DNA from 3 places in the Streptomyces sp. NPDC045678 genome. Region 3 is predicted to be linked to each of the others. Evidence: riboswitches for the same ligand, from Rfam matches in the RefSeq annotation. Region 3 holds a riboswitch; each other region holds the start of a gene.
What was found. Region 3 has a riboswitch for cobalamin ahead of AC07DO_RS00715 (ABC transporter substrate-binding protein). Riboswitches for the same ligand answer to the same signal wherever they lie in the genome.

Region 1: linked by a shared signal. The riboswitch ahead of AC07DO_RS04495 (ABC transporter substrate-binding protein) and the one ahead of AC07DO_RS00715 (ABC transporter substrate-binding protein) in region 3 are both predicted to bind cobalamin.
Region 2: linked by a shared signal. The riboswitch ahead of AC07DO_RS07425 (energy-coupling factor ABC transporter permease) and the one ahead of AC07DO_RS00715 (ABC transporter substrate-binding protein) in region 3 are both predicted to bind cobalamin.

The regions. Positions count from the first base shown of each region.
Region 1 is NZ_JBWKJS010000001.1:1,023,599-1,031,485, forward strand. It holds gene AC07DO_RS04470 (hypothetical protein) at 1-186, shown strand, start outside; gene AC07DO_RS04475 (alpha/beta hydrolase family protein) at 285-1,262, shown strand; gene AC07DO_RS04480 (HAD family hydrolase) at 1,338-2,483, opposite strand; gene AC07DO_RS04485 (helix-turn-helix domain-containing protein) at 2,699-3,562, shown strand; gene AC07DO_RS04490 (VOC family protein) at 3,567-4,013, shown strand; cobalamin riboswitch at 4,021-4,207, shown strand; gene AC07DO_RS04495 (ABC transporter substrate-binding protein) at 4,274-5,329, shown strand; gene AC07DO_RS04500 (FecCD family ABC transporter permease) at 5,443-6,438, shown strand; gene AC07DO_RS04505 (ABC transporter ATP-binding protein) at 6,435-7,229, shown strand; gene AC07DO_RS04510 (metallophosphoesterase) at 7,381-7,887, shown strand, end outside.
Region 2 is NZ_JBWKJS010000002.1:173,616-181,502, forward strand. It holds gene AC07DO_RS07395 (hemerythrin domain-containing protein) at 1-310, shown strand, start outside; gene AC07DO_RS07400 (SGNH/GDSL hydrolase family protein) at 548-1,429, shown strand; gene AC07DO_RS07405 (endo alpha-1,4 polygalactosaminidase) at 1,500-2,306, shown strand; gene AC07DO_RS07410 (energy-coupling factor ABC transporter ATP-binding protein) at 2,320-3,219, opposite strand; gene cbiQ (cobalt ECF transporter T component CbiQ) at 3,216-3,965, opposite strand; gene AC07DO_RS07420 (energy-coupling factor ABC transporter substrate-binding protein) at 3,972-4,352, opposite strand; gene AC07DO_RS07425 (energy-coupling factor ABC transporter permease) at 4,352-5,098, opposite strand; cobalamin riboswitch at 5,129-5,312, opposite strand; gene AC07DO_RS07430 (DUF3048 domain-containing protein) at 5,687-6,682, shown strand; gene AC07DO_RS07435 (MMPL family transporter) at 6,780-7,887, opposite strand, start outside.
Region 3 is NZ_JBWKJS010000001.1:172,155-180,041, reverse strand. It holds gene AC07DO_RS00720 (FecCD family ABC transporter permease) at 1-553, opposite strand, end outside; gene AC07DO_RS00715 (ABC transporter substrate-binding protein) at 550-1,530, opposite strand; cobalamin riboswitch at 1,575-1,696, opposite strand; gene AC07DO_RS00710 (M67 family metallopeptidase) at 1,700-2,122, opposite strand; gene AC07DO_RS00705 (amino acid permease) at 2,252-3,733, opposite strand; gene AC07DO_RS00700 (DUF2017 domain-containing protein) at 4,106-4,708, opposite strand; gene clpS (ATP-dependent Clp protease adapter ClpS) at 4,748-5,062, opposite strand; gene AC07DO_RS00690 (nicotinate phosphoribosyltransferase) at 5,154-6,482, shown strand; gene AC07DO_RS00685 (isochorismatase family protein) at 6,595-7,179, shown strand; gene AC07DO_RS00680 (hypothetical protein) at 7,320-7,661, opposite strand; gene AC07DO_RS00675 (immune inhibitor A domain-containing protein) at 7,785-7,887, opposite strand, start outside.

The DNA of each region.
Region 1 (7,887 bases), 850 kb from region 3:
TACGTCAACCACAACCGCCGCCTGAAGGCCATGCGGCTGGCCATAGCGCTGCTCGACTCGGGCGTCTATCTGCCGAACCAGGCGAAGAACAGCACGATCCGGCGGATGGCGGAGGACGTCGGGATCCATCCGCCGTCCGACATCACCTGTCACATGGTGCGGGCGCTCATGCGGTACAGCCGCTGACACAAGTGCGGGCCACCTGGAGGGAATTGGCCTTCCAGGTGCCCCGTTCCGCGCGCGATCCCGTGCGTTCACCTGTGCGATGGGACATGCTGAACCCCATGACCCAGCAGGAACCCGCCGGCGAACTGCCGCTCCTGACGACCGCCGAACTCCCCGACGGCACGCGGCTTCCCGTGCGCGCCCTCCGCGCCCCCGAGCCGGAACGCTTCCTGCCGTCCGGCTCGGGCCCCGCGCCGGGCCCGCCCCCCGCCCCCGCGGTGCTCGTGGTCCCCGCGATGGGCGTCCCCGCCCGCTTCTACCGCCGCTTCGCGCGCCAACTCCACGACGAGGGCCTGACGGTGCTCACCGTCGACCTGCGCGGCCAGGGCGAGGCGACATCGTCCGCCGCGGGGCGGGGTGCGGCGGGGCACGGGTACCGGGCGATCGTCGAGGAGGACCTCCCGGCGGTCGTGGCCGCGATCCGCGACGAACTCGGCACGGAACCGCCCCTGTACCTGCTCGGCCACAGCCTCGGCGGCCAGCTCGGCCTGGTGTACGCGGCGTCGGCGCGACGCCCCGCCGTGGACGGGGTGGCCGTGATCGCCACGGGCTCGGTCTGGTTCCGCGCGTTCGCCCCGCTGCACGGCGCGGGCCTGCTCCTGGTGCAGCTCCTGATCGCCGGCACGGCGACCGTGCTCGGCCGCTGGCCCGGCACCCGGCTCGGGTTCGGCGGCAACCAGCCCAAGGGCGTCATGCGCGACTGGGCACGACAGGTGCGGACGGGCCGCTACAGCGCCGAGGGCTCCGCCCTCGACTACGAATCGACACTCGCCACGCTGACCCTCCCCGTCCTGGCGGTCTCGGTCGACGACGACACGTACGCCCCCGCCTCGTCCCTGGACCACCTCCTGGCCAAGGTCCCGGAGGCCCGGCTGACCCGCCGCCACTACACGACCCAGGAGGCCGGCGCCCCACTCGACCACTTCGCCTGGACCCGAGCGGGCGGCGCGCTGGCCAAGTGGGTGGCGGCATGGACGACCGAAGAGCACCCCCACCCCAGAACACTCGCCGCCCACCGCGCGTACACCGGCATCTGAGCCGCCAGGCCTGGAGCGGAACCTGCGCGACGCCGACCGCACCCAAGTGGTCGACGCCTTCCGCGCGTTGAGCGGTCAGCCGATCTGGTCCGGCGTGACGGTCAGCCACCGCTTGTCGGCGGTCACCTTCTGGCCCAGCTCGCGCTGACGCTCCGCGTTCTTCTTCTTCATTCCGTCGAGCTGCTTCATGTACGCGTCCTTGCGGTTGACCCACACCCGCACGCCGCCGTGCGCCACATCGGCGGAGTGGAACAGCATCGGCCCGTCGCTGGCCGGGGTGTCACCGGCCGCCAGGATCGGCTTCCGCCACTCGTCGATGTACGTGTTGATCGCCGCGGGCTTCCCCTCGTACCAGGTCAGCGGCGCCCACAGGTTCGGCGTCAGCTCGCGCTCGGCGAGCTTCGCGCGGTCCTTCTCGCCGAAGCGGCCCTCGGCGATCTCCTTGCGGGAACTGGTGACCTCACCGGTCTTGCGGTCCTTCAGCTGCATGGAGACACCGATGACGTTCTGCGGCTTCACGCCGTAGCCGTACTTCGGGTCCGCGAGCACCATGCGCACCAGGTCCTCACTGGCCGCGCTGACCACGTACACCTCGATGCCGTGCGCCTGCAGCGTCTTGTAGAGCTGCCGCATGCCGCGCGAGAACTCCGGCGGCTTCACCTGGGTCTTCGTGAGCTTGCCTGCCTCGTAGTACTCGGCGGGGATCGGCTTCTCGTACGCCAGGAGCTCGTCGACGTACCCCTTGAGCTCCTTCAGCGTGAAGCCGGAGAAGATCTGCGCGGCCCAGGGGTAGCAGACCTGGTCGTCCACCTCGCACAGCCGGTTGTAGTAGCTGTACAGGCTCTCCTTGTGCCCGGCCTTGTCCTTGAAGGGGATGACCTTCAAGGACCGGTCCATGGTCTTGCGGGTGAGGACGCCCTTCATCTCCAGGAAGGGCAGCAGCGACTCCTCCAGGTCATTGCGGTACGTCGTGTTGTCCGCGTCGAAGACGGCGTACGCACCCTTGTGGTCGTTCTCCGCGATGACCTTGCCGAGCTGCTTCGCGACGGGCTTCGGCCAGTGGGACAGCTCGCGGGCGGTGGCCGCCGAGGTGTCGGAGGCGCTCGCCTCGTCCGTCGGCCACAGGGCGCTGCCCGCGAGCACGGCGGCGGCCAGCGCGCCCGTGGTGCCGATGACGGCCAGCTTGCTCTTTGTCCGTACGTTCTTGGCCCGTACTGCCATGTCTCTACGTCCCTGCCGTTCCCTGCGAGCGATGTGCGCCCCGACCGGAGCGGCGCGCAATGCTAGGGGGCGGCCCCGACATTTCCCATGATCGAAGTCACCGTGGCGCGAGGGCATGAGGCAGGTGAACACGGGTAGCGGAGGGGTTCCGCGCGGGCCGGGTGGTCGCGCGTGATCCGCTACGGGGGTCGCATCCGGCGGCGCATACTGGGGCCATGGACTCCCGTGAGTTCGTCCGGGCCGCGCCCGGACCCGACGGCATGGTGGTCTCCGCGGTCGGCTACCGCACCGAGGGACAGCGGCCCGGCCTGCACCGGGGCCTCCCCTCGCCGTACCTGACGTTGATCTTCTCCCTGGACGGCGCCATCGCCACCGGCAGCACCCCGGACCGGGCGACCGGCGCGGACGCGACGCGCACCGACATCGTCGTGGGCGGCCTGCACCAGAGCCCCGCCTACGTCGTACAGCCCGAGCACGAGGCCGGCATCCAGCTCGCCGTGCACCCCCTCGCGGCCCGCGCGCTCCTCGGCCTGCCCGCGGCCGGACTCACCGGGCAGCTCGTCGTCGACGGCACGGACGTCCTCGGCGACCCGGCCGCCGCGATCCGCGAGCGGCTGTGCGAGCTGGACCGCTGGGAGGACCGCTTCGCCCTCCTCTCGGCGTACCTGCGGCGGCGCGCGGCCGCGGCGGAGGACACCGCGGGAACCGTCCGCCCGGAGGTCGCGGAGGCCTGGGCGTGGCTGGCCAGGCACCGGGGCGCGGGCACGCTCGGCGGCCTCTCCCGGCACGTCGCGCTCAGCGAGCGCAGGCTGACCGCGCTGTTCCGCGCCGAGACGGGGCTCACCCCCAAGCAGGCGGCCCGCCTGATGCGCTTCCAGCACGCCAAGGCCGCGGTGGCCCGCGCGGTCGCGGCGGGCGCGCCACCGGACCTCGCCCGGGTCGCGGCCGACACCGGGTACTACGACCACTCCCACCTCGTACGCGACTTCCAGCAGTACACAGGGATGGCGCCGACCGGCTGGTTGGCCGAGGAGTGCCGGAATATCCAAGCCGGGGCGCACGGCCGGGGCGAAGAGTAGAGCCATGGACACCAACCGGAACACCACACCAGAACAGCAGCTCAGCACGCCCGCCCCGGCCGTCTGGCCGGGCCTCCAGGCACAGGACGCGCCCGCCCTGATCGACTTCCTCGTCGGCACCGTCGGCTTCCTGCGGACCGCCGTCTACGAGGACGAGGGCCGCGTCGCCCACGCGCAGCTCGACTGGCCCGAGGGCGGCGGCGTCATGCTCGGCTCGTACGACCCGGCCAACGCGGCCACCTGCGGGCGGCCCGGCACCGCGGGCGCCTACGTCGTCACCGACCACGTGGACGACCTGTACGGCCGACTCGTCGCCGCCGGCGTGAAGGTCATCAGCGAGATCGAGGACAAGCCCTACGGAAGCCGCGAATTCGGCATCGAGGACCCGGAGGGCAACCGCTGGTCCTTCGGCACCTACCGGGGCGAGCCGAGGCCCGCACCGGGCGCGTAAAACCGCGTGATAACTTGCGCAAGCCAGTCAAACCCACACCTGGGCCAGGGAATCCGGTGCGAATCCGGAACTGACGCGCAGCGGTGAGGGGGGACGGGCGGGGCCACGGCCACTGGGTGTCGCGAGACGCCCGGGAAGGCGCCCCGCCCGGCCGATCCCCGAGTCCGAAGACCTGCTGGCGCCCTCCGGCCGCTCACCCGGCGGCGGGGGTCCGACGCAGGCCAGGCTCCGCGTATGAGCCGTGACACCCAAGGGATCACGTGTCCTCGAAAGCCCGTATACCCGCCCTCCTCTGTGCCTGCCTCCTCGCACTCACCGCATGCGGCGGCGGATCGACGGACAAGACCGCGGGGTCCGCGGACCAGGCGGACAGAAGCGCCGGCGGCTACCCGGTCACGGTCACCTCCTGCGGCAAGGAGGCGAAGGTCGCGGCGCCGCCGCAACGGGCCGTCTCCCTCGATCAGGGCTCCACGGAGATCCTCCTCTCGCTCGGCCTCGCCGACCGCATGGTGGGCACCGGCACCTGGACCGACCCGGTCCTGAAGAACCTGGAGAAGGACAACGCGAAGGTCGAGCGGCTCGCCGACCGCTACCCCTCGCTGGAGAAGGTCCTCTCCAAGGAGCCCGACTTCGTCAGCGCCTCCTTCCTCTACACGGTCGGCAAGGGCGGCGTCGCCGACCGCGCGAAGTTCGACGAGCTCAACGTGCCCGTCTACGTCTCGCCCAGCGACTGCGCGGGCAAGGACAACGACGGCGGCGGCGACGGCAAACGCGTCAAGACCCTCACCATGGACACCGTCTACGGCGAGGTGCGCGACCTGGCGAAGGTCTTCCACGTGGAGAAGCGCGGCGAGAAGCTGGTCGCGGACCTCAAGGCCAGGGTCACGAAGGCCACCGAGGACATCGACGCGTCCGCCGCCTCCGACACGAAGCTCCTGTACTGGTTCGCCAACTCCGACGCCCCCTACATGGCGGGCTGCTGCGGCGCCCCCGGCATCATCACCCGCGAACTCGGCGCGAAGAACGTCTTCGACGACACCCACGAGGAATGGCCCCAGATCAACTGGGAGACCGTCGCCGACCGCGACCCCGACGTCCTCGTCATCGGCGACCTCACCCGCAAGTCGCAGTCCGCGGAGAGCGCCGCGGCGAAGATCAAGTTCCTGGAGACCAACCCGGCGACCAAGAACCTCACCGCAGTGAAGAAGAAGCGGTACGTCCTGCTCAGCGGCCAGGCCATGAACCCCACGATCCGCACGGTCGACGGGATCGAGCAAGTGGCGGCGGGGCTGCGGAAGTTCGGGCTGGCCAAGTGAGGAAGGCGTCGTCCGGTACGAGGGGCGGGGCCGCCGCCGACACTGTTCCTGACACCCCGGCCGCCGTCTCCGCCGCACCCACCGCCGCCACCTCTGCCCGCGCCCGGCAGGCGCTGCTGTGGCTGGCCGGAGCGGCCGCGCTCGTCCTCTCCGTCTCCGTGGCCGTCACCATCGGCCCCGCGGACATCTCCGTGCCCGACGTGTGGTCCACCGTCGCCGCGCACCTCGGCTGGGGCGAGAGCCCGCTCACCCCGATCAGGGACGGCATCGTCTGGAACCTGCGGATGCCGCGCACCGTGCTCGCCGCCGTCTGTGGCGCGGGCCTCGCGGTCTGCGGGGCGGTCATACAGTCCCTGCTCCGCAACCCGCTCGCCGACCCCTTCGTGCTCGGGGTGTCGTCCGGGGCGTCCACGGGAGCGGTCGCGGTCGTCGTCCTCGGGGTCGGCGGGGGAGCGGTGTCCGTCTCCGCGGGCGCCTTCGCGGGCGCGCTCTGCTCCTTCGCACTCGTCCTGCTCCTGAGCCACACCCTCGGCGACACCACGGACCGGGTCGTGCTGTCCGGCGTCGCGGCCATGCAGCTGTTCTCCGCGCTCACGTCGTTCGTCGTCCTCACGGCGGGCGACGCGGAGACGACGCGCGGCGTGCTGTTCTGGCTCCTCGGCTCGCTCAGCGGCGTCGGCTGGACCGACGTGTGGCTGTGCGGCGCGGTGCTCGTGGCCGCGCTCGTCATCTGCCTCGGCCATGCCCGTACGCTCGACGCCTTCGCGTTCGGCCCGGAGGCCGCGGCGGCGCTGGGCGTCCGCGTGGCCCGCACCCGGCTCGTCCTGCTCTGCACGACGGCGCTGCTCACCGCGGCGCTGGTCAGCTCGGCGGGCGCCATCGGCTTCGTCGGCCTGGTCCTGCCGCACGCGGCCCGCGCGGTCGTCGGCTCCGGCCACGCCAGACTCCTCCCGGTCACGGCGCTCGCCGGAGCGGTCTTCCTGGTCTGGGTGGACACGCTGGCCCGCACGGCCCTGGACCCGCAGGAGGTCCCGGTCGGCGTGGTGACCTCACTCATCGGCGTACCGGCGTTCGTGGCGGTGCTGTACCGGACGCGGAGGGCGACGTGACCTCTCCGAGTACCGTCTCCGGCCTGCGAGCGGACCGCGTCAGCAGGGAAGCGGGCGGCCGACTGATCGTCGACGGCGTCAGCCTCGCCCCACCCGCGGGCGCCACCGTCGGGCTCCTCGGCCCCAACGGCTCCGGCAAGTCCACCCTCCTGCGGATCCTCGCGGGTGTCCTCGCCCCGGCGTCCGGGGTGGTCACCCTGGACGGCCGCACCCTGCCCGACACGGGCCGCCGCGCGGTGGCCCGGCGGATCGCCGTGGTCGAGCAGCACGCGGCGACGCAGGTCGAGCTGACCGTACGGGACGTCGTACGCCTCGGCCGCATCCCGCACCGCCGCGCCTGGTCGACCCCCACGCCCCACGACGAACACGCCGTACGCGAGGCCCTCGCACGCACCGGACTCACCGAACGCGCCGCCCAGGCCTGGCACACGCTCTCCGGCGGCGAACGCCAGCGCGTCCAGATCGCCCGCGCCCTGGCCCAGGAACCCCGCGAACTCCTCCTCGACGAGCCCACCAACCACCTGGACATCCAGCACCAGCTGGACCTGCTGTCCCTGGTCACTGAACTCCCCGTCACGAGCGTGATCGCCCTGCACGACCTGAACCTGGCGTCGATGTTCTGCGACCACCTGCTGATCCTCAAGGAGGGCACGGCGTACGCGTCGGGCACGCCGACGGAGGTCATCACGGAGAAGCTGATCGCGGAGGTGTACGGGGTGCGGGCGGTGGTGACGCTCGGGGAGGACGACGGGCACCCGTCGGTACGGTTCCTGCGGTCCCTACGGGGATAAAGGGTTTCACCACGTCGGCGCGACGACGCAGACTGACCGCGTACGAGGACGAACAGTGCGCCGTGCACCGCACGAGACACCGGCCGTGCACCGCACGAGGCACCGGCCGTGCACCGCACGAGGCACCAACGGAAGAGGGCGGGCCGCACCAATGATCGTGATCGCGCACCTGAGCGACACCCACATCGACACCACACCGGCGGACGGCGGACGCAGCGTCGACCGCACCCGGGCCGTGATGGAGTACCTGAACACCCTCCCGTACGACCTGGACGCCGTCATAGCCACCGGCGACATCGCCGATCACGCGACCCCGTCCGAGTACGAGGCGGCCCGCAAGCTCCTCTCCACCCGGCACCCGCTGCTGACCTGCCCGGGCAACCACGACGAGCGCCCGGCGTTCCGCGAACACCTGCTGGGCGAAGGCCCCCTGACCGGCCCGACGAGCACGGCCCCGGTGAACACCGCCCACGCCACGGACCGCTTCACCCTGGCCCTGTGCGACACGTCGGTGCCCGGCGAGGACCACGGACGCCTGGAGGACGAAACCCTGGACTGGCTGTCGGCTCTCCTCGCCGACACCCCGCCCACCCGCCCCGTCCTGATCGGCTTCCACCACCCGCCGATCCCGCTCAACACGCCCTACGTGGACGGCATC
Region 2 (7,887 bases), on a different contig from region 3:
CAAGAACATCGACGACGAAGAGGTCGAGCACGGCGAGGAGGAGCACGAGGAGGGCAACAAGGCGCTGCTCGCCCTGCTGGAGGTCGACGACGTCGGCTCGGACGAATGGGACGAGAAGCTGGAGAAGCTCGTCGAGGCCGTCAACCACCACGCCGACGAGGAAGAGCGCACCATCCTCAACGGCGCCCGTGAGAACGTCGCCATGGAACGGCGCGAGGAGCTCGGCACCGCCTTCCTCGCGGAGCGCGAGAAGCAGCTGGCGGCGGAGTGCGGCAGCGCCGACAACATCCGCCGCATCCTCAAGGACTGACCCCGCGCCCTTCGGGGCGTCCGGCACCGCACCGGCCCGACATCCGTGCGGGGCGAGCAGCGAAAGCCCGCTGTTCGCCCCGCACGGATGTCGGGCCGTTCGTGTGGTTGTCACCGAAGTGCCAAGACTCCGGGCGGGAATGCGCATGCGCACACGTAGTGGGTTGCAAGATCGTGAACTACGTTGCACGAGCTCCACCCCCCACGCCCTCTCCCCCGGAGGAGAACGTTCATGCGTATGCCCAGACCGCAGCGCACCGTGGCGGCCCTCGCCGCCGTCACGGGAATCGCCGCCCTCGGCCTCGGCGCGGGGCCGGCCGCCGCCGCTCCCGACACCAGTGATCCGCTGCGCTACGTCGCCCTCGGCGACAGCTACAGCGCCGGCTCGGGCGTGCTGCCCCTCGCCCCCGGCGCCCCGCTCCTGTGTGCCCGCACCTCGCTGAACTACCCGCACCTCCTCGCCTCCTCCCTCGGCGCCCGCCTCACCGACGTGACCTGCGGCGGCGCGCAGACGCAGCACTTCACCACGTCCCAGTACCCGGGCGTCGCCCCGCAGTTCGACGCGCTGAAGAGCGACACGGAGCTGGTGACGCTCACCATCGGCGGCAACGACAACAGCACCTTCATCAACGCGATCCTCGCCTGCGGCAGCGCGGGCATCCTCTCGGGCGGCAAGGGAAGCCCCTGCAAGGACCTCTACGGCAGCAAGTTCAAGGACCAGATCGACGCGACGACGTACCCGGCGATCAAGAACTCCCTGAACCAGATCAAGGCGAAGTCACCGAAGGCGAAGATCGCGATTCTCGGCTACCCGTGGATCACCCCCGCGAAGGCCGTACCGGGCTGCTTCGCGAAGATGCCCCTCGCCGAAGGCGACGTGCCCTACCTCCGTGACCTGCAAGCGCACTTGAACGGCGCCGCGCAGCGGGCCGCCGGGGAGACCGGCACGACGTTCGTCGACATGGCCGCCGCGTCCGACGCGCACGACGCGTGCCGCCCGGCGGGGCAGCGGTGGATCGAGCCGGTCCTCTTCGGTACGAACTTCGTGCCCGTGCATCCCAACGCGCTCGGCGAGGCCGGGATGGCCGAACGGACGGCGGCCGCCTTGAAGCTCTCCTGACCTCTGCGATCATGGCCGGGTGAACGGGATCAAGTGGCTTACCAGCAAGAACCGCACTCTGCGGAGCGCGATGGGCGGCACGCTGCTGCTCGCGCTCCTCGTCGGGTGCTCGACCGCCGGGTCCGGCACGTCCGCCGGATCCGGCGAGGACGACGTGCGGCAGCCGCCCGTGAACGCGACCTTCGACTATCAGCTGGGCGGCCCGTACAAGCCGCCGGCGAAGGTGCGGGCCGTCTCGCGCGACCGCACCGCCGACCCGGCCCCCGACCTCTACAACATCTGCTACGTCAACGCCTTCCAGGCCCAGCCCGGCAAGAAGGCGGCGCGCTGGTGGGAGCGCGAGCACCGTGATCTCGTCCTCCGTGACGAGGAGGGGCGGACGGTCGTCGACGAGGACTGGCAGGAGCCGCTCCTCGACATCTCCACGCGCGAGAAGCGCGAGGCGCTCGCCGAGATCGTCGGGGAGTGGATCGACGGCTGCGCGGAGGCGGGCTTCGACGCGGTGGAGCCCGACAACCTCGACTCCTACGAACGCTCCGACGGTCTGCTGACCACCGACGACGCGGCGGCCTTCGCCCGCCTCCTCGCCCGGCGCGCGCACAGCCAGGGCCTGGCCATCGCGCAGAAGAACACCACCGATCTGCTGGACCGGCGCCAGCAGATCGGCTTCGACTTCGCGGTGACCGAGGAGTGCGCGCACTACAAGGAGTGCCCCGACTTCACGTCCGCGTACGACGGGAAGGTCTTCGACATCGAGTACGTGACGAAGGACTTCGACGCCGCGTGCCGCACCTGGGGCAAGAAGCTGTCGATCACCCTGCGCGACCGCGATGTCCGGCCGGCGGGCGAGGACGGGTACGTGTACCGGCACTGCTGAGGCCCTGAGCCGGTCAGACGCCGTCCGCCCCGCCCACCGGTCCCGCCACCAGCGCCGCCAACTCCTCCGCCGTGCGCGGGCCCTCGCCCGTGCCGGTCGGCAGGCCGTGGGCGCGCAGCAGTTCGCCGACCGCGATGCCCCACGGAAGGTGCAGGCCGGCCTGTACGAGGAGGTCGCGTCGGGCCAGCATCTCCGCGGCCGGTCCCGTCCGTACGCCGGAGGGAGTGAGCAGCGCCGCGTCGTCCGCCCAGCGCAGGGCCAGGTCGACGTCGTGGGTCGCCATGACCACCGTCGTGCCCGCGTCCCGCAGCCCTTGCAGGGTGTCGAGGAGACGTTCCTGGCCGTCGGGGTCGAGTCCGGCGGTCGGCTCGTCGAGGATGAGGACACGGGGGCGCATCGCGACGGCGCCGGCGATGGCGGTCCGCTTCCGCTGGCCGTAGGAGAGCAGGTGGGTGGGCCGGTCGGCGAGCGGGGTGATGTCGAGGGCGGCGAGCGCTTCGGCGACCCGGGATCGGACCTCGGGGTCGGGCAGGCCGAGGTTGAGGGGGCCGAACGACACGTCCTGCTCGACCGATGCGGCGAACAGCTGGTCGTCCGGGTCCTGGACGACCAGCTGCACGGTGGTGCGCAGCCGGGTCAGGCCCTTGCGGTCGTACGTGACCGGGGTCCCCTCAAGGGTCAGACTCCCCTCGGCGGGCCGCAGTCCGCCGCTGAGCAGGCGCATGAGGGTGGTCTTGCCGCTGCCGTTGCGCCCGAGCAGCGCGAGCGCGCGTCCGTCGACGATGTCGAAGTCCAGGCCGCTGAGGACGGTGGGCCCGTCCTCGTACGCGTACGCCGCCGCGCGCAGGGCGACCACGGACGTGTGCGGTCCTGCGGGAGCGTCCGGCTCGCGCAGAGCCCTCGGCTCGCTCATGGGAGGAACCTTTCCAGTACGAGGGTGAGGGCCACCAGGCCCACGAGAAGGACCGCGCCCGCCGCGATGAACGGGCGCGAGATGCGGGCCTCGGGCACGAGCACGCGCAGGGTGCCGTCGTAGCCCCGTCCTGCCAGGCCGGCCTGGAGGCGGCTCGCCCGGTCGAAGGCGCGCACGAACGCGGTGGCGCCGAGACCCGCGAGGGAACGCCACGTCGCGGCGCGGGTGGTGTGGCCGAGACGCGCGGCCTGCGCCTGCCGGATGCGGCTCATGGAGTCCAGGAGCAGGAAACTCATCCGGTACGTGACGAGTGCCACGTCCACGACCGGCGCGGGCACGCCCGCCTTCACGAGGCGGGGCAGCAGGTCCGACATCGGTGTGGTGAACGCGAACAGGAGCACGCCGAGCGAGGCCGCGGAGGTCCGCAGCATCAGTCCTCCCGCACGCGCAGGGCCGTCCTCGGCGAACGTCACGAACCCGTCGGGGCCGCCCACTTGGACGAGCAGGGTGAGGGCGCCGGTGACGCAGAAGCCGAGCGGCACACGGTAGGCGCGCCACAGTTTGCGGGGCGGCACGCCCGCGGGGCCGAGCAGCAGGACGAGTGCGGCGGCCAGGACCAGGGCGGCGCCCGGCCAGGGCGGCAGCGAGATGGCGAGAACGGTGAGGCCGAGTCCGAGCACGGCCTTGTCCACGGGGTGACGGCGGCGCCAGCGACTGCTGTGCGCCGCCGCGTCGATGGGCAGCACGCCGGGTCAGACCTGCTCGGTCTCGGCCCGGCCGCCGTCCGCGTCGGCCGGGTCCCCGGAGGGCTCGCCACGCCGCTCCGCGCGCGCCTGTTCCGCGCCCTGCCTACGGCCCTTGCGGAGCCCGAAGTAGTAGGCGAGGACGCCCGCGCCGAGGGCCGCCTGGAGGGCGAAGAGCGCCGACTCGACCTCGCCGGAGGGAGGTTCGTACAGCGGTGAGAACCACGGCTCGTAGTCCGGCTCGATCTCGGTGATCGCCGTCTCCGCCTGGGCGTCGGCGCCGGTGAACGGCTCCTCCTCGTCGTCGCCGAGTCCGAGCGCGATCGGCAGCACGGCGAGTGCGGCGACGATCAGGAGCAGCAGAGTGTTGATCTTCGCGTTACGGCTCATCAGGCACTGGCCCCCGTCTGCGTCTCGGTCGGCTCCGTCGTCGCGGTCTTCGCGGTCGTCGCGGTCTTCGCGGACGTCTGCTTGCGCTGCAACAGCACGCCCAGCCGGGTGAGTTCGCCCTTGCTCGACTGCACGAGCAGCCGCATCACCAGGACGGTGAGCAGGCCTTCGCTGACCGCCAGCGGGATCTGCGTGACGGCGAAGATGCCACCGAACTTGCCGAGGGCCCCCAGGAAGCCGCTGCTGGGGTCGGGGAACGCCAGAGCCAGCTGGACGCTGGTGACGCAGTACGTGGACAGGTCGGCGACGAACGCGCCGAAGAAGACGGCGACCATGAGCGGCACGTCGTACCGCTTGAGGAGCCGGTAGACGGCGTATCCCGCCCAGGGCCCGACGATCGCCATGGAGAAGACGTTGGCGCCCAGGGTGGTGAGCCCGCCGTGGGCGAGCAGCAGCGCCTGGAAGAGCAGGGTGATGGTTCCGAGCACCGTCATGATCGGTGGGCGGAACAGGATCGCTCCGAGCCCGGTCCCCGTGGGGTGCGAGCAACTGCCCGTCACGGAAGGGATCTTCAGGGCGGAAAGGACGAAAGTGAAGGCCCCGGACGCGCCGAGGAGCAGCGTGCTCTCCGGGTGTTCCTTGACTTCACGGGTCAGGGAGCGGACTCCGTGGACGACGAACGGCGCGGACGCTACGCCCCAGGCGATCGCGTGCGCCGGCGGGAGGAAACCCTCGGCTATGTGCATGGCTCGGCAGACCCTCTCCAGCACCTCGTGGATGGACAACGCGCCTTGGCCGGTCTCCTGGCTGACGGGTCGTACCGACCGGACTCCGCCTTCCCGGGTACGTGCGTACCCAGTGGCTGCCGCGAGGGCTGGAGCCGGACTTCCCGATCACAGTGGCGAGGGCCGCACCGGCATCACACCGGATTTCCCGTTCACCAAGGCGTGGTGACATTAGTGCGCATCAGACGTGCTGACAACTTGCGCGCCGGTCGCGGTGGTGGCACGCGCGAGCGCGCATACCGCCGCGTGCGCTCCTGTTCAACGGCTGTGCCGGCTCTGGCGCGGGGCGGACGCCGCGTGGCACGCGGGTCGGGCCCCGGTGTCCGGCGGCGGGGGCGGCTTCGACGGGGAGGGCCGCGCTCAGCGCTGCCATGCCCGTGATTCCTCCGACGCGGGGCCCGGCACGTCCGCGGTGCCGTTCTGCGCGGCGCCACGCGGGCCGTCCCCCGGAAAGAGTGACGGGGCGCCGGTGGATGGCCCAGGCGTGATTGACCGTACCGGCGCGGGAGGTACATCTGCGGCTGCCGCCCCGCCACGAATGGAGACGCCTTGAAGGCAGCATCGAGAGTCCGGGCCACCCGCAGCACTCGCGTCGGCGCGAAAGTGCTCGCGCTGTTCGCCACGGCCTCGCTCACCGTGGGAGCCCCCTCGTACGCGAGCGCCCCCTCCCCGGAGGACGCCCCGGCGCCCCGGATCACCTCGCCCTTCACCGGGCAGTCGGCACGACAGAACCCGGTCCTCGCCGTGAAGTTCGACAACGCGCGCCGCGCCCGGCCGCACACCGGTCTCGACCGGGCGGACATCGTCTACGTGGAGAAGGTCGAGGGCGGTATGAGCCGCCTGATGGGCGTGTACTCCAGCAAACTCCCGAAGGCCGTCGGGCCGGTGCGCAGTGCGCGCGAGTCGGACATCGAGCTCCTGCGCCAGTTCGGGCGGCCCGCCCTCGCCTACTCCGGGGTGCGCAGCGCCCTGCAGAAGGTGCTGCGGAAGTCACCGCTCTACGCGCGCTCGCACGGCCGTGTGCCCGGCGCGTACTTCCGCCACAGCGGGCGTCCCGCCCCGCACAACCTCTTCGTCCGCCCGAAGGCCCTGCTGCGTTCGGCGCCGCGGGCCGATCGCCCCGGCGACATCGGCTTCCGCTTCGGCCCGGCTCCGGCGGGCGGTGCCCGCACCGCCGCGCGGACCGTCAGGTACGCCTCCACCAGCCACACCTTCCGCTGGTCGCCGCGGCAGGGCCGCTGGCTCGCGTCCTTCGACGGCGCCCCGGCCCGCAGCACGTCGGGGCAGCAGCTCGGCGCCCGCACCATCGTGATCCAGTACGTGAACATGCGCCCGTCGCGCTTCAAGGACGTCAACGGAGCGGTGACGCCGTACATCGAGACGGTCGGCCGCGGCAAGGCGACGGTGCTGCGCGACGGCAAGCGGTACGCGACGCGCTGGGAGCGCCCCACGGCCACCGGCGGCACCACGTTCACCCGGCCGAGCGGCGAGCCGATGCCCTTCGCCCCCGGCCAGGTCTGGATGGTCTACGCGGACCGCCGCTGAGAGCCCGTGCCCCCGGGAACGACCGAGCGGGCCGGTCGGGGCACTCCCCCACTTGTGGGGTGTCCCGGCCGGCCCGCTCAGTGAGGACCGCGGTGTGTCAGCGGCCGACGGGGGCCAGTTCCCGGTCCGTCTCGGCCTCGGGCGCCCCGGTGTCACCGAGGTTCTTGTGGAGCTTCTCGCCCTCCACGTCCACGTTCGGCAGCGCCTTGTCCAGCCAGCGCGGCAGCCACCAGGCGGACTTGCCGAGCAGGGCGAGGACGGCGGGCACGATCGCCATGCGGACGACGAAGGCGTCGAAGAGGACGGCGATGGCCAGGCCGAAGCCCATCATCTTGATCATGTCGTCGTTCTCCATGATGAAGCCGGAGAAGACGCTGATCATGATGATCGCGGCCGCGGCCACGACCCGTCCGCCGTGGGTGAAGCCGGTCACGACCGACTCGCCGGCGCGCGCCCCGTGGACGTAGGCCTCGCGCATGCGGGTCACGAGGAAGACCTCGTAGTCCATCGCCAGGCCGAAGACCACACCGATCATGAAGATCGGCATCATGCTCATGATCGGGCCCGGCTGGTCGACGCCCACGATGTCGGCGAACCAGCCCCACTGGAAGACCGCGACCACGGCGCCGAGCGCGGCGGCCACCGAGAGCAGGAAGCCGAGGGCCGCCTTGAGCGGGACCAGGACGGAGCGGAACACCAGCATCAGGAGCAGGAAGGCGAGTCCGACGACCAGGCCGAGGTAGGGCAGGAGTGCGTCGTCGAGCGTCTGCGAGAAGTCGATGGTCATCGCGGTCTGGCCGGTGACCAGGATCTCGGAGCCGGTGTCGGCGCCGATTCCGTCGGCGGTCGAGCGGATCGACTTGACCAGTTCCTCGGTGTCGTGGTCGCTCGGGCCCGTCTTGGGGATGACGTTCAGGATCGCGGTGTCGCCGGCCTTGTTGGGCTGGGCGGGCGTCACGGCGGCCACGCCGTCGATCTTGGCGATCGAGTCGCCGACGGTCTTGGCGGCGCCCGCGACGTCGGCGTCCTTGCTGACCGTGACCATCAGCGGGCCGTTGAAGCCGGCGCCGAAGGACTGGGACAGCATGTCGTACGCCTTGCGCTGGGTGGTGTCCGGCGCGGACGAGCCCTCGTCGGGCAGGCCGAGTTCCAGGCTGGCGGCGGGCACGGCCACGGCGCCGAGGCCGAGGACGGCGACCAGGAGC
Region 3 (7,887 bases):
TGAGGTGGTCGGCGCTGTCGGCGGTGACCAGGATGAGGCTGGTCAGGGCGGTCAGGATGTACGAGACGGCGACGCCGGCGAGGATCAGCCTGCCGGTGGCGAAGCCGCCGCTCCCGCCGCGTGCGAGGGCGTAGACGAGGATCAGGGAGATCAGGGCGCCCGCGAAGGATGCGGCCGGGATGGTGACGGTGGTCGACAGGGCGGCGCCGAGGCCGAACACGGAGCCGAGGACGATCGCGCAGACCGCGCCGACGGAGGCGCCCGAGGAGACGCCGAGCAGGAACGGGTCGGCGAGGGGGTTGCGGACGAGGGCCTGGAGGACGGTGCCGATGACGGCGAGGCCGGCTCCGACGGTGGCTCCGAGGATGACTCTGGGGAGTCGTACGTCCAGCACGATGGTGCGGAACGGGGAGGGGTCCGCGCGTCCCGTGAGGATCTCCAGGACGTCGGCGGTGGGGATGCGGACGGATCCGAGGGCCAGTCCCGCCATGACGGCCACGGCGAGTGCGGCGCAGAGCGTCGTCAGGACGGTGGCGTGGCGCAGCCGCTTCACAGCTGCGCCGCCAGCTTCCTCACCGCCTCGGGTGCTCGTACCCCGGTGACCATGTCCGACAGGGGCAGTACGGCGAACCGCTCGTTCTTGATGGCGGGGACGTCCCGGAGGACGGGGTCGTCGAGGAGGCGCTTCTTCTTCTGGGCGACGGTCGTGGCGCCGTAGTCGAGGATGAGGATGGTCTCGGGCTTGTTCTTCACGACGGATTCCCAGGACGCGTCGCTGAAGGACTTGTCCACGTGGGCGAAGACGTTGCGGCCGCCCGCGCGCTTGATGATGTCGTTGCCGATGCCGCGGCCGCCCGCCGTGAACGCGGTCTTGTCGCCGCTGTCGTAGACGAAGACGGAGAGGGGCTTCTTGCCCTTGGCCTTCTCGGCGGTGGCGGCGAGTTCGCGCTGTGCGCCGCTGACCCACTTGTCGGCGCGGGCGCGCACCCCGAAGGTGGAGCCGACCTCGCGGACCTCGCGGTAGACGTCGTCCATGGAGACGGGCTTCTTGGCGCAGCCCTCCACGTTGAGGCGGCTCTTGATGCCGGACTTGGCGAGGGCCTCGCGGCTGCGTCCGTCGCCCGCGAGGAAGGCGCTCGCGTAGCCGCCGTACACGAAGTCGGGGTTGGCGGCGAGCAGCTTCTCGTAGGAGGGGTACTCCTTGGCGACGACGGGCACGGAGTCGTACGCCTTCTCATACTTGGGCAGGACCTTGTCGTCGAGGTAGGCCGTGCCGGCGAGGTGGTCCTTGAGGCCGAGTTCCAGCATCACTTCGGTGGTGTGCTGGTTCATGGTGACGGCGCGTTTCGGGGGTGCGTCGTACGTCGTCCTCACACCGCAGTTGGTGACGGTGTACGGGAATCCGGCGGCCTTGGCGGCGGTCCTGCCGTCACCGCCCCCGTCCGACGAGGAGGACGAGGAGCACGCGGCGAGCGGGACGAGCAGGGCCGCGGCGGCGAGCGCGCGTATGCCGGTGTGACGGCGGGACATGGCTGAACTGCCTCCTCCAGGGGATTTCCGCGTCCCCCGCGTTGCGTGGAGAGGGGCGGCAGGTCAGTTCCTGACTCCCCCGGCCCCGGTGTCGGGGTGGGGTCACAGTGGCGGGACCGTGCCGGGTTCGCACCGGCTTCCTGGGTCCTGCCGCCCTCATGAGTAAAGCTCAGTATGCCTCGACGACCTTTACCTCTTCTTCGGTGACCTCGCCGTTCACGATCCGGTAGGAGCGGAACTGGAAGGGGCCCGCGTCGTCGGTGTCCGCCGTGGAGACCAGGACGTAGTGCGCGTCGGGCTCGTTGGCGTAGGTGATGTCGGTGCGCGAGGGGTACGCCTCGGTCGCGGTGTGCGAGTGGTAGACGATCACCGGCTCCTCGTCGCGGTCGTCCATCTCGCGGTAGAGCTTGAGCAGGTCACCCGAGTCGAACTCGTAGAACGTGGGCGACCGGGCGGCGTTCAGCATCGGGATGAACCGCTCGGGGCGCCCGGTGCCCTCCGGGCCCGCGACCACGCCGCACGCCTCGTCGGGGTGGTCCTGGCGCGCGTGCGCGACGATCTGGTCGTGGAGGGCCTGGGTGATGGTCAGCATGGCAGTCAGGATAAGCAGAGGGGCCCGCGCGTACCGAAGTGTGGTACGCGCGGGCCCGAATGCTGGACGGGGGCCTTGGGGAGCCCCGGTCCTCGGAGACGGAGTGGTCAGTCCCGGGAGACGGAGTCGTCAGTCCTTCTCGACGGAGTCGGACACGCCGACCTTCCGCTTGGTGAACGCCGCGGCCTGCGGGTTGCGGCTCTTGAGCACCAGGTACGACACGGTCAGGATCGCGGCCCAGACCGGGGCGGCGTACAGGGAGATCCGCGCGTCCTTGTCGATGCCCATCATCACGATGACCATGCCGATGAAGAGCAGGGCGAACCAGCTGGTGTACGGGGCGCCCGGGGCGCGGAAGGTGGACTGCGGCAGCTCGCCGCGGTCGGCCTTGCGGCGGTAGCGGATCTGGCAGGCCAGGATCATGATCCAGGCCCACATGCCGGAGATGGTCGCGAAGGAGACGACGTAGTTGAACGCCTCGCCCGGCCACTGGTAGTTGATCCAGACGCCGACCAGCATGAACGCGGCGGAGGCCGTGGTGCCGATCAGCGGCAGGCCGTTCTTCGTGAGCTTGGTGAAGAACTTGGGGCCCTGGCCGTTGAGCGCGAGGTCGCGCAGCATGCGGCCGGTGGAGTACATGCCGGAGTTGCAGGAGGAGAGCGCGGCGGTGAGGACCACGAAGTTCACGATCGCGGCGCCGACGCCGAGGCCCATCTCCTCGAAGGCCGCGACGAACGGGGAGACGCCGGGCTTGAAGGAGGTCCACGGGACGACCGAGAGGATCATGATGAGCGCGCCGACGTAGAAGACGGCGATGCGCCACGGCACGGTGTTGATGGCCTTGGGCAGGACGGTCTTCGGATCCTTGGACTCGCCCGCGGTGACGCCGACCAGCTCGACGGCGAGGAAGGCGAACATCACGATCTGCAGGGTCATCAGCGTGGAGCCGATGCCGTTGGGGAAGAAGCCGCCCTGGTTCCAGAGGTGGGCCACGGTGGCGGTGTCACCGGCGTCGGAGAAGCCGATGGTGAGGATGCCGACGCAGATCAGGATCATGCCGATGATGGCGGTGACCTTGACCATCGAGAACCAGAACTCGAGCTCGCCGAAGAGCTTCACGGAGATGAGGTTCGCGCCGTACAGGATGACGGTGAAGACCAGCGCGTAGGCCCATTGCGGGAACGAGTCGTGGGTCCAGTACTGCATGTACTGGGCGGCCGCGGTGACTTCGGTGATGCCGGTGACGACCCAGAAGAGCCAGTACGTCCAGCCGGTCACGAATCCGAAGAACGGGCCCATGAACTCGCGTGCGTACTCCGAGAAGGAGCCGGACACGGGCCGGTACATGAGGAGCTCGCCGAGCGCCCGCATGATGAAGAAGATGACGAGGCCCGCGATGGCGTACGCCAGGATGAGGCTCGGTCCGGCCTTGTGGATGGCCTTGCCCGCGCCGAGGAACAGGCCGGTGCCGATGGCACCGCCGATCGCGATCATCTGGATCTGCCGGGCTCCGAGCCCGCGCTGGTATCCCTCGCCCTCGCCGGACGAGCCGTGCACGACCCCATTGCCGTCGTGCCCGTCGTGGTGCTCTTCGACCTGCACTGAGGTCATGGTGACGCCTTTCTCCATGCTGATCCGCGCCCGCTCATCTGCGTTGTGGCTGCGGATCAGGTCCTGATCCCCCCGGATATGGATGGAGTGCTACCGGCGGTCTGCCGGCTGAAGCGCCCTCGGTGACATGGGTGGCGTCACCGAGTGGTCGTGAAGATTTATCACGGTGGCAACAGTGAGGGAATGAGCCACCTGTGGCGCAGACCACAGGAAGAAGCGGACAAAGAACCCTTGACAGAGCAAATGCGGGCAATGGCGTGACGGGATCGTTATCCGGATTTGAGGCTCCGCTGAGCGAACAGCGCTCCGGGCCCGCAAAACCTGTCCACTACAACAAATTTTGCTGCATTCCGCATGAACTTCTGCCCGGAATCAGTCCAGCAACGTCCCGACCAGCGTCTCCTGCAGTCCGCCGAGCCAGAGGTAGGCCATCACCATCGGCTTGCGGGGGTCGGAGTCCGGCAGCCGGTAGAGCAGATCGGCGTCGTCCTCGTCGCTCACCTCGAGGCGCGTGCCGATCGCGAGCCGGAGGTCATTGAGGGCCGCCAGCCACCGCTGGGACTCCTCGACCGACAGTTTCAGGACAGCTCCGCCCTCGTCCGACGCCGTCATCGAGTCGAGCGAGCGGATGACGGCCAGGGCGTCGTCACGCTTCTTGGCCCGCAGGTCGTTCTCCGTGAAGCGCCGGAATTCCGCCGAATACGCCCGCAGCTCGTCCGCGTCGCTCGCGCCGTTCTCGCTCCCCGGGCCGCCGTACGCGTCGGGCAGCAGACGCCGCATCACCGGATCGGCGGGCGGCTCGCTCGGCCCGTCGGCGAAGAGCTCCGCGAGCGGGTCGTCGGAGACCTCGCCACCGGGACCCGGACCGATCAGCTCCAGGAGCTGCACGGCGAGGGAGCGGATGATCGAGATCTCGACCTCGTCGAGCGCGACGGCGGCGCCGCCGCCCGGGATCGCTTCGAATTGTCCTGGCATCAGATGCGTCGCTACTTCCGGTCCGCTGCTTCGGGTCCGCTACTTGCGGTCCTGCTGGAGAGTGGCCCACAGCCCGTATCCGTGCATGGCCTGTACGTCACGCTCCATCTCCTCGCGGCTGCCGGTGGAGACGACCGCACGGCCCTTCTGGTGGACGTCCATCATCAGCTTCGTGGCCTTCTCCTTCGAGTACCCGAAGTAGGACTGGAACACATACGTCACGTAACTCATCAAATTGACCGGGTCGTTGTGCACGAGGGTGATCCAGGGGACGTCCGACTCGGGGACGACGAGCGCCTCTTCGTCCGATTCCGGGCGGGTGATCTCTGCGGGAGCCGTACTCACCTGCCCCATGCTGCCACTCCGAAGGGGCCCTCGCACAAACGGCCTCCCGCGCGTCCACAGAAATCGTCAGAGTGACGAGATTGGGGGTAGCATCCTTCACATGAACACAGCGGACCTTGGCCTGCCGGTGGATGTTCCGTCGACAGCGCTCTTCACGGACCAGTACGAGCTGACGATGCTGCAGGCCGCGCTGCGGGCCGGCACCGGCGACCGGCGCTCCGTCTTCGAGGTCTTCACCCGCAGACTCCCCGAGGGGCGGCGCTACGGAGTGGTGGCCGGAACCGGCCGGGTCCTGGACGCCGTGGAGAACTTCCGCTTCGACGCAGGCGTCCTCGGTTTCCTGCGCGAGCGGAACATCGTCGACGAGGCGACCCTCGAATGGCTCTCCGGGTACCGCTTCAGCGGCGACATCTGGGGCTACCCCGAGGGCGAGGTCTACTTCCCCGGCTCGCCGATCCTGCGGGTCGAGGGCTCCTTCGCGGAGTGCGTGCTCCTGGAGACGGTGATCCTCTCCATCCTCAACCACGACTCGGCCATCGCGGCCGCCGCCTCCCGCATGTCCTCGGCCGCCGGCGACCGCCCGCTGATCGAGATGGGCGCCCGCCGCACCCACGAACTGGCGGCCGTCGCCGCGTCCCGCGCCGCGTACGTCGGCGGCTTCGCGACCACGTCGGACCTGGCGGCCGGCTTCCGCTACGGCATCCCCACCGTCGGCACCAGCGCCCACGCCTTCACCCTGCTGCACGACAACGAGCGCGACGCCTTCCGCGCCCAGGTCGACTCGCTCGGCCGCGGCACGACCCTGCTGGTCGACACCTACGACGTGACCGAAGCCGTCCGGATGGCCGTCGAGGTGGCGGGGCCCGAGCTCGGCGCGGTGCGCATCGACTCCGGGGACCTGCTGCTCGTCGCCCACCGGGTGCGCCAGCAGCTCGACGACCTCGGGGCGACCGAGACGAAGATCGTCGTGACGTCCGACCTCGACGAGTACGCCATCGCCTCGCTCGCGGCGGCGCCCGTGGACGCGTACGGCGTGGGCACGCAGCTCGTCACGGGTTCCGGGCACCCCACCGCGTCCATGGTCTACAAGCTGGTGGCCCGTGCGCACTCGGCGGACCCGAAGGCCCCCCTGGAGCCGGTGGCCAAGAAGTCCCTCGGCGCCAAGTCGTCCATGGGCGGCCGCAAGTGGGCCGCTCGCCGGACCGACCGGTACGGGGTGGCCGAGGCCGAGGTCGTCGGCACGGGCGCCGTGCCCGCGGAGCTCGCCGACAGGCAGCTCCAGATCGAGCTGGTCAAGGGCGGCGAGGTCCTCTCCCGCGAGCCGCTCGACGCGGTCCGCGACCGGCACGCGGCGGCGCGCGCGGGCCTGCCGCTCTCGGCGACCCAGCTCTCGCGGGGCGAAGCGGTCATTCCGACGGAATACGTCTGACATCGCGGGGCGGGGCGGCCCGGCCCGGCGGGGCCCCCTCCCACAACGTGGTTGAAGTCTCTACGCTCGGTTCATCCGGCCGAGCCCCCTCCCCACCCGAAGGACACCCGCCATGCGCCGCGCACTGATCGTCGTAGACGTGCAGAACGACTTCTGCGAAGGCGGCAGCCTCGCGGTCGCCGGCGGCGCGGACGTGGCCGCCGCGATCACCGAGCTGATCGGCCAGGCTCCGGCGGGGTACCGCCACGTGGTGGCGACCCGCGACCGCCACATCGATCCGGGCGCGCACTTCTCGGACCGCCCGGACTACGTCGACTCCTGGCCGCCGCACTGCGTGGCCGGCACGGAGGGCGTCGGCTTCCACCCGAACTTCGCGCCCGCGGTCGCCTCCGGCGCGATCGACGCGGTCTTCGACAAGGGGACGCACTCCGCGGCGTACAGCGGTTTCGAGGGCGTCGACGAGAACGGCCTCTCGCTGGCGGAGTGGCTGCGCGAGCGGGAGATCACGGAGGTCGACGTGGTGGGCATCGCCACGGACCACTGTGTCCGCGCCACGGCGGTCGACGCGGCGCGTGAGGGGTTCAGGACGACTGTCCTGCTGGACCTGACGGCGGGGGTCTCGGCGGCGACGACGGAGACGGCGATGGCCGCTCTCCGCTCGGCGGGAGTGGAACTCACGGGCAAGCCCGTCGTGTGACCGTCGGCCCGGTGGGGGCTGGTCGCGCAGTTCCCCGCGCCCCTGGGTAGTCCTGCTCGCCGCCCGACCGGAGGCGCCCCCAAGGGGCCGCGGGGAACTGCGCGACCGGCCACGGCGGACCCGCGGACGCCGGAGAGGCGTCAGAAGGGCACCCCCGACCCGCTGGAGCGGGGAGCGCGGCCCTGTCGGCGCAGCGCCCGGATCGGGTGCCACAGCTCGTTGACCATGTCCGGCGCCGTGCGCCATATGAGGCCGTCCGGGTGGTGCAGGACGGCCGTCACCTCGTCCGGGGTCGGCGGCTCCGCGTTGCCCCGGAGGTAGACCGCCCGCAGGCCGAGGTTCCGCAGCCGCGTCAGGGCCCTGGCGCGGTTCACGGCGTGCACGATCATCCTGACCGTACCGCCGGCCGGCGACGGGTTCGGCAGGGTCAGCGCCACCACCACGCTGCCGTTGGGCAGCTTGCAGAAACCACCTGCGGACATGCTCTGTCACACCCCCGTGAAACGTCGCGTCAATAAGAGAACCACAGCGAGCACCTAAACACGATCGGCCGCCGCCCGCTAGAGGGCGACGGCCGATCATGGCTTGACCTGCGAAAACGCTAATTACTTCTTAGAGGGACCCACCTGGACCGTGATCGTCGAGCCGTCCTTGGGCTGCTTGATGATCTTGATCTGAGTGTTGGTGTCAGTGACCTTGACACTTCCC